4 regions of the Roseixanthobacter psychrophilus genome follow, and region 1 is predicted to be linked to each of the others. Evidence: riboswitches for the same ligand, from Rfam matches in the RefSeq annotation. Region 1 holds a riboswitch; each other region holds the start of a gene.
The links. A riboswitch is a leader RNA that binds a small molecule or an ion and turns the genes downstream of it on or off. The one in region 1 is predicted to bind cobalamin.

Region 1 (3,076 bases):
CGACCACGACCATATGCAGATGGGCAAGTGAGATGGTCCGTCCGCATCAGCCCTCAGATCCTGAGGGATCGGTGCCGCGGGCGCGGGGGCGCGGCGTTCTGCTCGCCCTGGTCGTGGGCGTCGCCGCCACCGCCGGCTTCCTGATCTGGCAACCGGGGGCCTTGCTCTCCGCCACCCAGGCGGTGAGCGAGCGCGCGACCATCGGCGGTCCGTTCCGCCTTGCCTCCTCAAAGGGCGGGGACCTCTCCGATGGCGATCTCAAGGGCAAGCCATTCGCCATCTTCTTCGGCTTCACCCGCTGCCCGGAAGTGTGCCCGACCACCTTGTGGGACATGTCGGAATCGCTCCACCGGCTGGGCGCGCAGGCGCAAGACCTGACGGTGGTGTTCGTCTCGCTCGACCCGGAGCGGGACACGCCGCAGACGCTGGCAAGCTACATCCAGTCCTTCGATCCGCGAATCATCGGCCTTTCGGGGCCGCCGGCTCAGATCGCGGCGCTGGCCAAGGCTTACCGGGTGTTCTGGCGCAAGGTCCCGACCAGCGATGGCGACTACACCCTCGACCACACCGCCGTGGTGTATCTGATGGATCGCCAGGGGCATTATGCCGGGATCATCGGCTACAAGGAGGATGAGGCCGCGCGGGATGAGAAGTTGCGCCAACTCCTGGCAATGCCGGGAGCTGCGGGATGAACGCGTCCTCCTCCTCGGTGCTGCGCGACCTTGGCACCACCTTCGTCTCCGGCGCGGCGGCGGGCTGCCTGCTGATGGGCGGCATTAAGCTGTTCGACCTCGATGTTGCCCGTGCGTTGCTGGACGTGAGCGGCGACGGCATCGATCTGCGCGACACCGCGGCCGTGAGCTGGATCTTCGGCCAGATGGCGATCCTGATCCGCTTCGTCGTTCCAGGACTTTTGCACCTGTGACGCTGGCGCGGGGCGAGGGCCTGACACGACACCCTTGCCCCGCTTCCCTCCATACGAACCGGGAGGCTCTTATGGGCACCGTCCCCCTCAAGATCGTCCTGAAGCCGCGCGGGCGCATCATCCCCGTCGTCCAGGAAAGCATGGACAGCGCGGACATCTTCCGCGTCGGCCGCACCATCATGATCCGGCACGGCGATCAGGCTTACCAATTGCGCCTGACGGCCCAAAACAAACTCATCCTCACCAAATAGCGCACGGCGCCGCGCATCTGCGCCCTTGACAGCGGCTGCGGGTTGTCCGCTGCTGCACGAGCGAATGGTTTTCGGACGAGGCACGGCGACGCGCTTCGGACGATATGGGAACGGGGGAACGGCTGACCGCCGCGAGCCCCGACCGCCCCCGCGACTGTGAGCGGCGAGTGGCCTGCCGGGATGCCACTGGACCTACCCTTCGGGGAGGCCTGGGAAGGCGGAAGGTTGCGACGACCCGCGAGTCAGGAGACCGGCCAGGCGCAGCATGTGTTCAATCTCACGCCGTCGGGTGAGACGGTAAAGGAGCCTTCTATGCATATCGAACCCGGCCTCGTGGATCCCGGCAAGATCTGGCTGAGCTATGTGACCGCCGCCGGTGCCCTCGGCTATACGATGAAGCTGGCGGCCGGAACCGTGCGCGAACGCGGCCCGCTCTCGCTGATCGCGCGCAGTGCGGCATGCACCGCCCTCGTCTTCTCGTTCTTCGAAATTCTCCCGCATTATCCGGTCGGCGTTTCCGAGGTCCATCTGATCCTCGGCTCGACCTTGTTCCTGATCTTCGGGGCCGCCCCGGCAGCCATCGGCCTTGCCCTCGGCCTGCTGGTCCAGGGCCTGTTCTTCGCGCCGTTCGACCTGCCGCAATACGGCATGAATGTCACGACCCTGCTGGTGCCGCTGTTCGCGCTCGCCGTGCTGGCCCCCAAGGTCCTGGCACCCAACACGCCCTATGTGGAGCTGAAGTATCGTCAGGCCCTGGCGCTTTCGACCACCTATCAGGCCGGAATCGTCGTCTGGGTGGCGTTCTGGGCGCTCTACGGCCAGGGCTTCACGGTGGCGAACGCTTCCTCCATCGCCACGTTCGGCGGCGCCTACATGCTGGTGATCATTGTCGAGCCGCTGATCGATCTTGCCGTGCTCGCGGCAGCCAAGGCCCTGCACGGTCTCAAGGGCAGCGCGCTGCTCGAGCGGCGCCTCTACGACCCGGCCTGAACCACGGGTTCCCACCAACGGCCGTCCGGTCGACGTGATCCAAGGACATGAGCGGCGCCCCCCGCCGCTCATGTCGCCGCCCACTCGGCCGGCGAGATTCGAGCGAAGCAGGAGCGCCAGCAGCGATCTTGCCGACGGTTCGGCTCGCGTCAGGAAAACGCGACTGAACGACGAGAGAGAGGGTTTCCCTGCGTCCCTGAAAACGGGGAAACGCCCTAGAGCTTCGCCAGGATCGAACCGTCGATCTGCGACACGCGCTCCACGCCCGTCAGGGTCATCGCCACGCGCATTTCCTTCGCGAGGATATCGAGAAGGTTCTCCACGCCCGCTTGGCCACCGCTTGCCAAGGCATAGGCGAAGGCGCGACCGAGCAGCACGCCCTTCGCGCCGAGCGCCAGCATGCGGACCACATCGAGCCCCGAACGGATGCCGCCATCGGCAAGGAGGGTAAGTTCGCTGCCCACCGCATCGGCGATGGACGGCAGAGCCCGGGCGCTCGAGAGCACCCCGTCGAGCTGCCGGCCCCCGTGGTTCGACACAACGATGCCGCTGGCGCCGAACGTCACCGCGTCGCGCGCATCCTCGGGGTCGAGGATCCCCTTGATGATGATCGGGCCGCGCCAGAAATCGCGGATCCATTCGAGATCCGACCAGCTGATCGACGGATCGAAATTCGCCGCGAGCCAGCCGATATAATCGGCAAGGCCGGTCGGCTTGCCGAGATATTTGGACACGTTGCCGAGATCGTGGGGCGTTCCCATCAGGCCGACGTCATACGCCCAGCTCGGCTTGAACATGGCCTGGAGGATGCGCCGCTGCGGGCCGAACGGGCCCGACATACCGGAATGCGGATCGCGATAGCGCGCGCCCGGCGTCGGCATGTCGACGGTGAAGACCAGTGTGGTGACCC
Region 2 (3,076 bases), on a different contig from region 1:
CCTCTTCCGCCGCCTTCCCGCTGGTGGCGGCGCTGATCGTGCCGGGTTCCGACATCGTGTTGAAAGACGTGATGATGAACCCGCTGCGCACCGGCCTCATCACCACGCTGAAGGAAATGGGCGCCTCCATCGAGACCCTCGCCGAGCGTACCGAGGGCGGCGAGACCGTCGCCGACCTGCGCGTGCGTCATTCCCACCTGAAGGGCGTGGACGTTCCGCCGGAGCGGGCACCCTCCATGATCGACGAATATCCCGTGCTCGCCGTGGCTGCGTCCTTTGCGCACGGCACCACGCGCATGCGCGGCCTCAACGAATTGCGGGTGAAGGAAAGCGACCGACTGGCCGCGGTGGCCGACGGCCTCGCCGCCTGCGGCGTACCCCATGAGATCCTTGGCGACGATCTGCTGGTAACCGGCCTCGGCCCCGATGGTGTCGTCGGCGGGGGGCCGGTGGCCACCCATATGGATCATCGCATTGCCATGGCCTTCCTCGTCATGGGCTTTGCTGCGCGAGACGGCGTGAGGGTGGACGACATGCGCTTCATCGCCACCTCCTTCCCCACCTTCGTGCCCATGATGGGCGACCTCGGCGCCGTGCTGAAATGAGCGCCGCCATGATCATTGCCATCGACGGTCCGGCGGCATCCGGAAAGGGCACCCTTGGCCGGCGCATCGCGGCCACCCTTGGCCTGCCCCATCTCGATACGGGCCTGCTCTATCGGGCGGTGGCGGCCCGCTGCCTCTCCGATGGCACGCTGGACGACGAATTGGCGAGCGCCGATGCCGCGCGCACCCTCGACCTGCGCAGCCTCGACCCGGAACAGCTTCGCACCGGCGAACTGGGCGAGGCGGCGTCTGTGGTGGCGGCCCGGCCGGCGGTGCGCAGCGCGCTGCTGGAGCTTCAGCGGCGCTTCGCCGAGCAGCCCGGCGGCGCGGTGCTGGACGGGCGCGACATCGGCACGGTGATCTGTCCGCATGCGCGGGTGAAACTGTTCGTCACGGCCACGCCCGACGTGCGCGCCACCCGCCGCCACCGTGAACTGCTGGAGCGGAAGTGCGACATCGCCTTCGAGGACGTTCTGGCGGACATCCGCAAGCGCGACGAACGCGATTCGCACCGCGCGACCGCACCGCTGGTTATGGCCGCGGATGCCGTCCTGCTGGACACCACCCACCTCGGCGTCGAGGACGTGCTGGCGGCGGCACTTGAAATCGTCGCCGCAAAGAAGGCCGGGGAACACGCCGAGGCGCAGCAGGGCGAAAGCTGAGACGGCGCACAGGGGTCCGATGCGGTTCATTGACTTCGGGCCTGACCGGTTCTTAAGTGTCGGCGTCGATGGTCCCGGTTCGAGCGGCTTGCTGCTTCCGCCGGGTGAAAAGGGAATGCGGTCGCGCACGGGTTTTCCGGACGATAGCCGCAGCTGCCCCCGCAACTGTAGGCGGTGAGTTCCGGCCGAAAAGCCACTGGAGAAGGGCGCTAGCGCCCCTTCCGGGAAGGCGGCCGCGAACGGCGATCCGCGAGCCAGGAGACCTGCCACCGACAGGAGCGCGTACCGGGCGGGGTGCCCTGGCATGGCGATTCTCTCTGAGGCACGCGCCGAGCGGGCCGCTCGCACCCATGGATACGCGGCGTGGAGCGACCTTCCAACGACGATGCACCTTTCGCGGCGGGCGACACGACGGCGCGAAGCGGCACGCCCGCCGACGGGCCGACCCGCGATTCCCTGCGCGTCGCCTGCGTTCCGGCCGTGACCCTGTTCGTCTGCACCACCTGCAAGCTTACCGGCGCCGATCCGCAAACCGAGCCGGCCGGCGCGGCCCTGGCACGGGACGCGATCCGCGCCGTGGCAACGGGCGGGGACCCCGCCATCGCCGTGAAAGAGGTGCGCTGCCTTTCCAACTGCAAGCGCGCGCTTTCCGCAGCGCTGGTGCGCACCGGCGGCTGGTCCTACGTGTTCGGCGATCTCACCCCCGACAGCGCCGCCGACCTGCTCACCGGCGCGACCCTCTTCGCGACCTCCACCGACGGCATCCTGCCCTGGCGCGGACGCCCCGACAGCCTCAAGCGCGGCATGATTGCCCGCATTCCTCCCATGAGCTTCTCCGAGGACCAGCGATGACCTCTCTCGCCCGCATTCCCTGCACCATCGTTACCGGCTTCCTCGGCGCGGGGAAGACGACCCTGATCCGCCACATCCTGGAAAATGCCGGGGGCAAGCGCCTCGCGGTGATCGTCAACGAATTCGGCGACGTGGGCATCGACGGCGAGATTTTGAAGGGCTGCGGCATCGAGAGCTGCCCGGAGGACAATATCGTCGAGCTGGCCAATGGCTGCCTGTGCTGCACGGTGGCCGACGATTTCGTGCCGGCGCTGGACCTCATCTTGTCCCGCACGCCGCGCGTGGACCACATCCTGATCGAGACCTCCGGCCTCGCCTTGCCAAAGCCCCTGGTGCAGGCGTTCCAATGGCCCGCCATCAAGAGCCGCGTCACGGTGGACGGCGTGGTGGCGGTGGTGGATGGGCCGGCGCTGGCGCAAGGCCGCGTCGCGGACGATCTGGAAGCCCTCGCCGCCCAGCGCGCGGCCGATGACACGCTCGACCACGACGATCCGGTGGAAGAGGTATTCGAGGACCAGATTGCCTGCGCCGATCTCATCATCCTCTCCAAGTCGGACCTGCTGGATGCGACCGGCGCTGAAATCGCCGATGCCCGCATCGCCAAAGCCCTGCCGCGCGCCGTCAAGGTGGTGCGCGCGGCCGGCGGCAAGGTGGATGCTGCGATCCTGCTTGGCCTTGGCGTCGGCACAGAGGACGAGATCGACGCCCGCCGGACCCATCATGACGACGAGCTGGATCACGACCACGACGATTTCGACAGTTTCATCGTGCGCCTGCCCGATATCACCGACCCTGCAGCGCTCGCCGCCCGGGTCGCCCGCGCGGCGGAAACGCCGGACGTCTTGCGTGTGAAAGGCTTCGCCCATGTGGCGGGCAAGCCGCTGCGGTTGCTGGTGCAGGGGGTGGGCACGCGCATCTCGCACCAATTCGACCGGCCCTGGCGCGAGGGCGAGCCGC
Region 3 (3,076 bases), on a different contig from region 1:
GGCTCGGTCTCGCGCATCTCGCCCGAGGCGCCAGTCCCGGTTCTGCTGCATGGCGCCGAGCGGATCGTGCCCGGCGGTGCCGCAAATGTCGCCGCCAATGCCGCCGCCATGGGCGCGCCGATCCGCCTTGTGGCGCTGGTGGGCGCAGATGCGGAAGCCGCCCAGCTTCGTGCCGCGCTCGCCCCCTACGCGCTGATCGATCTGAGCGGCCTGATTACGGACCCGACCCGCCCAACGGTCACCAAGACGCGGGTGATGAGCGGCCGTCAGCAGATCGTACGTATCGACGCAGAAGTTTCCGCTGCACCGTCAGAGCAAATGGAAGACGAGCTGATCGCAGCCGCGCGCCGCGCCATCGCCGGTTGCAGGGTCGTGGTGCTTTCGGATTATGCGAAGGGCGTTTTCAGCGATCGCGTGATTGGCGCCCTCATAGTCGCGGCTAAGACTGAAGGCGTGCCCGTCATCGTCGATCCCAAGCGTCGGACGTTCGAAGCCTACCGGGGGGCGAGCCTGGTGACACCGAACCGACGCGAACTGAGCGAAGCGACCGGCCTGCCGGACGATACCGATGCCGATGCCGAACGCGCTGCCGCCGCCGCGAGCGTCCAGTTCGGTGGTGATGTGCTGGTGACGCGGGCCGAAAAAGGCATGACCTTGTGGCGGCGCAACGGCACCGTACTGCACGTGCCGGCTGAGGCGCGCGAGGTGTTCGACGTGTCGGGGGCCGGCGATACCGCGTTGGCAGCTCTCGCCTTGTCTCTCGCCTGCGGCCTTGACCTTGAGGCCAGCGTTCCGGTCGCCAATGCCGCGGCCGCGATCGCCGTGGCAAAGCTCGGGACAGCGGTGGTCACGCGCGCGGAACTGATCGCCGCGCTTCATCGCTCGGTGCCCCAGGTTGAGTCGGCTGGCGCCCAGGTCACTTGGGATGAGGCCCGTGCCATTCTCAACCGCTGGCGGGCGAGCGGCGCCCGCATTGTGTTCACAAATGGCTGCTTCGACCTGCTGCATCCCGGCCATGTGGGCATGCTGGAGACTGCAGCGGCGCAGGGCGATCGGCTGGTGGTGGCGCTCAACACGGACGCTTCAGTCCGTCGTCTGAAGGGACCGACCCGGCCGCTCCAGGATGAAAACGCGCGCGCACGGGTCATCGGCGCCATGCGCTGTGTCGATCTCGTGGTGTTGTTCGACGAGGACACGCCTCTTGAGATCATCACAGCCTTGCTGCCGGACGTCCTGGTCAAGGGCGCCGATTATCGGCCTGAAGATGTGGTCGGCGCTGATGTTGTGATCGCCAATGGCGGCAAGCTGGTGCTGGCCGATGTGACGCCCGGCCAATCCACCTCCACCTTGGTGGCTAGGGCGCGAAGCTGACCTACGAAATTCCGTTCGCATCTGCCGCGAGCGATTGCCGTGCGCGGCAGCCGCCCTATAGTCGCTGTGTCGTCGGTTCCTTAGGGATGAAAAGGGAACGCGGTGCGAAGGCTATGCCTTCAATGCCGCGGCTGCCCCCGCAACTGTCGGCGGAAAGCAAACCTGCGAACCACTGAGGCCTGCCTCGGGAAGGGCGGGGGAGCGTTGATCCGCAAGCCAGGAGACCTGCCGAGGACGTTTCTGCCCGCAAGACGGGTCTAATCCGGCCCTCGGTGGGAGGGTCAGGGAGATGCTGATGGTCGCTCTGCACCCACATGCTTGTCCGGTACACGCCCGCTGTTGGTCCGGCGCAGCGGCAGCTGGCATCTGTCCGGCGACGGCCGCCGGACATCCGCGTCGTCGATGACCAAGACCTCATCGCCATCGGCCGGACGCCTCGTGCTGGTGCTCGGGGGCGCGCGCTCGGGCAAGAGCGGCTACGCCGAGCGGCGCGTGGAGATGATGCCCCCCCCCTATGCCTATGTCGCCACCGCTCAAGCGTTCGATGCCGAGATGACGCAGCGGATCAGCCTGCATCAGGCCCGGCGCGACGCGCGCTGGCACGCCCATGACGCGCCATTCGATGCGCACCGCCTGCTGGGGGAACTCCCGCCCGAAATGCCTCTTTTGCTCGACTGCCTCACCCTGTGGCTGACGAACCATATGCTGGCGGACCATGATCTCGCGGCAGAAGAAGAGCGGCTCGTCGCGGCGGTGCGTGCGCGCAGGGGTCTCACCGTACTGGTGGCCAACGAGGTCGGCCTCGGTATCGTCCCGGACAACGCGCTCGCCCGCCGGTTTCGCGACGCCGCCGGCCAGCTCAATCAACGCATGGCGACACTGGCCCATGAAGTGATCTTCATGGTCGCCGGCCTGCCGATGACAGTGAAAGGCACGCTCGATGAGCGATGAGTCAGACCCAGCCGGCATCGACGACGCACAGGCCGCCCGCCACAAGGAGAAGATGGCGAAGCGCAAGGCCGTGCAGGATGCGGAGGTGGCGGAAAAGACGCTCGAAAAAGGTCTTCTCATCGTCCACACCGGTCCCGGCAAAGGCAAGAGCACCGCCGCCTTCGGCCTTGCCCTGCGGATGCTGGGCTATGGCCGGAAAGTGGGGGTTGTCCAGTTCATCAAGGGCGCCTGGCATACTGGGGAAAAAGACGCCTTCGCCGCGTTCGGCGAGCGCATGCAATGGCACACCATGGGGGAAGGCTTCACCTGGGAGACCCAGGATCTCGCCCGCGACACGGCAGCGGCCGGGCGTGCCTTCGACCAGGCCCGCGCGCTGATGGCGGATGAGACGCTATCCCTCATCGTGTTGGACGAACTGAACATTGCCCTGCGCTATGGCTATCTCGATCTCGCCGATGTGGTGGCGACCCTGAAGGCCCGCAGGCCTGACCTGCACATCGTGGTCACCGGGCGCAACGCGAAGCCTGAACTTCTGGAAGCGGCCGACCTTGTGACCGAAATGGGATTGGTGAAGCATCATTTCTCCGCCGGCGTGAAGGCGCAGGCCGGCATCGAATTCTGATGACCGCAAAAGCCTTGATGTTTCAGGGAACCGGTTCGGACGTGGGCAAGAGCCTGCTGGTCGCCGGCCTTGCGCGCGCCTTTGCCAATCGCGGGCTGCGCGTGCGGCCGTTCAAGCCGCAGAATATGTCCA
Region 4 (3,076 bases), on a different contig from region 1:
CCTGGGTGATCTACGGCCTGCTGCGCACCGCCGACGCGGTGGCCCCCGTGGCGCCCCACGCCATGGCGCTGAGCCTTGCCCTCTTCTTCGTCATCTACAACGCGCTGCTGGTGATCTTCCTGTGGTTCGCCGGCCGGATTGCCCTGCGCGGGCCGGATACGCAGGGCCAGGACGACCTGAAGCGAATGCATCCCGGACTCGATCGCGCAAGCCCCACGCTTGCCGGCGCGGCGCCCGTCGAACCCGCCGTGGCGGCCTCCGCCACGCTCACCCTCGAACCCAAGCGGGGAGCCTGACGCCATGATCTCGCATCTGCCCGACCTTCCGGTCCTGATCGCCGCCCTCGTCGCCTTCTGCGTGGTCGTCTACGTCCTCGCGGACGGGTTCGACCTCGGTGTCGGCATCCTGTTCCTGCTGGCGCCGCGCGAAGCCGACCGCGACCTGATGATGAGCAGCGTCGAGCCGGTGTGGGACGGCAACGAGACCTGGTTGGTGATGGGCGGCACGCTGCTGCTCGCCACCTTCCCGGCCGGCTATTACGTGCTGCTTCCGGCCTTCTATCTGCCGGTCATGTTCATGCTGTTCGCCCTGATCTTCCGCGGCATCGCATTCGAATTCCGCCTGCAGACGGTGCGCTTCCGCTGGGTGTGGGATCTCGCCTTCGCCGGCGGCTCGCTGCTGGCGACGCTCTGTCAGGGCTTCATCCTCGGCGGCCTGATCAGTGGGGTGACCATGAGCGACGGCATGTTCGCCGGTGGCACGTTCGATTTTCTCAGCATGCTCGGCCTGATCTGCGGCATCGGCCTTGCCGGCGGCTACGCGCTCCTCGGCGCCGGATGGTTGATCTGGAAAACCGACGGCCCGACGCAGGTGTTCGCCCGCGAGGTCGCCCATGCCGCGCTCATCCTCACCGGCGCCATGATGCTACTGGTCAGTGCCTGGAGCGCTTGGAGCGTGCCCGAAGTGGCGATGCGCTGGTTCGCCTGGCCCGGCATCGCCTTCCTCGCGCCGGTGCCTGTCGTCACCGCCGCGGTGCTGTTCACCATCTGGCGGCGGCTGTGGACCGGGCGCGACGCCGAGACCTTCGTGCTGGCGATCCTCGTGTTTCTCCTGGGCTTCGCAGGGCTCGTGGTCAGCCTCTTCCCCTATGTGGTGCCGCGGCACGTGACCATCTGGGACGGCATCGCGGACACCTCCACCGTGATCTTCGCCGCCACCGGGGTGGTCATCGTCCTGCCCATCGTCCTCGCCTATCAGGCGCATGCCTATTGGGTGTTCCGGGGCAAGGTCCGCCATGTCGGCGGATATGGCGCAGCCTTGGGCAGCAACGCCGGCCCGAGCCCCAGATAGCCCTTGCGATGCTTCCCCTAGGGAGTCGCGCCGGACCTAGGGGGCAACCAAATCACAGTGAAAATAGACCCCGGCACAAAATATGGCCATGGATGTTGGTAGCGTATCAACATTTAGTGCGGAACGACCCTTTTTGCGGATCATCCCCGACAGCGGCGGTTGACGGCCCGCAGCCTGCCCTCTAGCGTTACGGTGACGGTTCCCCAACGGGATCAAAAGGGAACGCGGTGAGACGGGCGCCTGAAAGGGAGCCCGGCGATGCCGCGGCTGCCCCCGCAACTGTAAGCGGCGAGTTCTTCGTCATCAGCCACTGGGCTTCGGCCTGGGAAGGCGACGAGTTGAACACTGACCCGCGAGCCAGGAGACCTGCCGTCAGCCGTGGTCACGCGCGAGCACATTGGGCGGGGTGTCCTGATGGTGGTTGATCCAGGCGGCTCCCGGGCCGTGGGGAGGCCTCGTTCGCGGTGACGGACCACTCGTCCCGCTGAGGCATTTATGCTTTCCGTCCCCGCTTTTCCCTCTCGCGGCGCCGCGCGCGCCGTCGGCAGATCCGTATTCGCAGCTTTGCTGCTTTCGTCCGCCTCCGGGGTGGCCCATGCCCAGTCGGCGGCCCCCGCCGATGGCGCGTCGCAATCCATCGACCTGCCCGAGGTCGTGGTCAGCGCCACCGGCATCCCGACCCCGGCCAATCAGATCGCCTCGTCCGTCAGCGTCGTCACGTCCGAGGACATCGAGCGCCAGCAATTGCGCACCGTGCCGCAGGTGCTGCAATCGCTGCCCGGCCTCAATGTGGTGCAGACCGGCGGGCCTGGCGGGCAGACCTCGGTATTCATCCGCGGCACCAATTCCAACCATGTGAAGGTGCTGGTGGACGGCATCGATGCCGGCAATCCCTCCACCCCGAACGGCGCCTTCGACTTCGGCCAATTGCTCGCCACCGACCTTGCCCGCATCGAGGTGCTGCGCGGCCCACAGAGCGGCCTCTATGGTTCGGACGCCATCGGCGGCGTGATCTCCATCACCACCAAGAAGGGCGAAGGGCCGCCGAAAGTCTTCGGCTATGTGGAAGGCGGCGCGCTCGGCACGTTCAACCAGGCGGCGGCGTTGAGCGGGTCGACGGAGAAGGTCGCCTATTCGTTCAACGTCACCCATTTCTCCTCGACCGACATCGCGGTGACGCCGCCCGGCCTCGTGCCGCCCGGCTATCCCATCAACCCCAATGCCTATGACAATTGGACCTATTCGACCCGTCTCGATTTTCAGTTGAGCGATGCGCTCGCGGTCAATTTCGTCGCCCGCTACATCGACAGCCAGCTCGCCTATTCCCCGGATGTCTATCCCCCGCCGCTCTATGAGGGACTTCCCGCCGCCGAGCGCTCCACCAGCCTCGCGAGCATGTTCTTCACCAAGGGCGAAGGTGTGTGGACCACGCTGGACGGCGCGCTGAACACCACGTTCGGGGTCAGCGCCATGACCTCGTCCAACCCCACCACGGGACCGAACACCTCGGTGAACGGCCAATATGACGGCGACCGGCAAACCTATTATCTACGCTCGAACCTCGCCTTCGCGCCGGGGCAGAATTTGCTGGTGGGCGTCGAGCGGCGCAACGAGGCCATGACGTCCTCCACGCAATATACCGATCTCTCCGCCAATACCGGCGATACTGGCGCCTATGCGGAACTTCAGGGCAAGCTCGGCGATCGCTTCTTCGGCGCCGCCAACA

Region 2: linked by a shared signal. The riboswitch ahead of V5F77_RS14470 (DUF1636 family protein) and the one ahead of V5F77_RS06440 (energy-coupling factor ABC transporter permease) in region 1 are both predicted to bind cobalamin.
Region 3: linked by a shared signal. The riboswitch ahead of cobU (bifunctional adenosylcobinamide kinase/adenosylcobinamide-phosphate guanylyltransferase) and the one ahead of V5F77_RS06440 (energy-coupling factor ABC transporter permease) in region 1 are both predicted to bind cobalamin.
Region 4: linked by a shared signal. The riboswitch ahead of V5F77_RS14770 (TonB-dependent receptor plug domain-containing protein) and the one ahead of V5F77_RS06440 (energy-coupling factor ABC transporter permease) in region 1 are both predicted to bind cobalamin.

Annotation. Positions count from the first base shown of each region.
Region 1 is NZ_JBAFWT010000004.1:180,115-183,190, reverse strand. It holds gene V5F77_RS06460 (copper chaperone PCu(A)C) at 1-31, shown strand, start outside; gene V5F77_RS06455 (SCO family protein) at 33-692, shown strand; gene V5F77_RS06450 (hypothetical protein) at 689-925, shown strand; gene V5F77_RS06445 (hemin uptake protein HemP) at 997-1,176, shown strand; cobalamin riboswitch at 1,225-1,449, shown strand; gene V5F77_RS06440 (energy-coupling factor ABC transporter permease) at 1,489-2,166, shown strand; gene lldD (FMN-dependent L-lactate dehydrogenase LldD) at 2,382-3,076, opposite strand, start outside.
Region 2 is NZ_JBAFWT010000014.1:105,883-108,958, reverse strand. It holds gene aroA (3-phosphoshikimate 1-carboxyvinyltransferase) at 1-605, shown strand, start outside; gene cmk ((d)CMP kinase) at 614-1,267, shown strand; cobalamin riboswitch at 1,320-1,552, shown strand; gene V5F77_RS14470 (DUF1636 family protein) at 1,631-2,119, shown strand; gene cobW (cobalamin biosynthesis protein CobW) at 2,116-3,076, shown strand, end outside.
Region 3 is NZ_JBAFWT010000006.1:223,697-226,772, forward strand. It holds gene rfaE1 (D-glycero-beta-D-manno-heptose-7-phosphate kinase) at 1-1,371, shown strand, start outside; cobalamin riboswitch at 1,428-1,618, shown strand; gene cobU (bifunctional adenosylcobinamide kinase/adenosylcobinamide-phosphate guanylyltransferase) at 1,774-2,322, shown strand; gene cobO (cob(I)yrinic acid a,c-diamide adenosyltransferase) at 2,312-2,944, shown strand; gene V5F77_RS09105 (cobyric acid synthase) at 2,944-3,076, shown strand, end outside.
Region 4 is NZ_JBAFWT010000015.1:44,092-47,167, forward strand. It holds gene V5F77_RS14760 (cytochrome ubiquinol oxidase subunit I) at 1-296, shown strand, start outside; gene cydB (cytochrome d ubiquinol oxidase subunit II) at 301-1,350, shown strand; cobalamin riboswitch at 1,531-1,738, shown strand; gene V5F77_RS14770 (TonB-dependent receptor plug domain-containing protein) at 1,846-3,076, shown strand, end outside.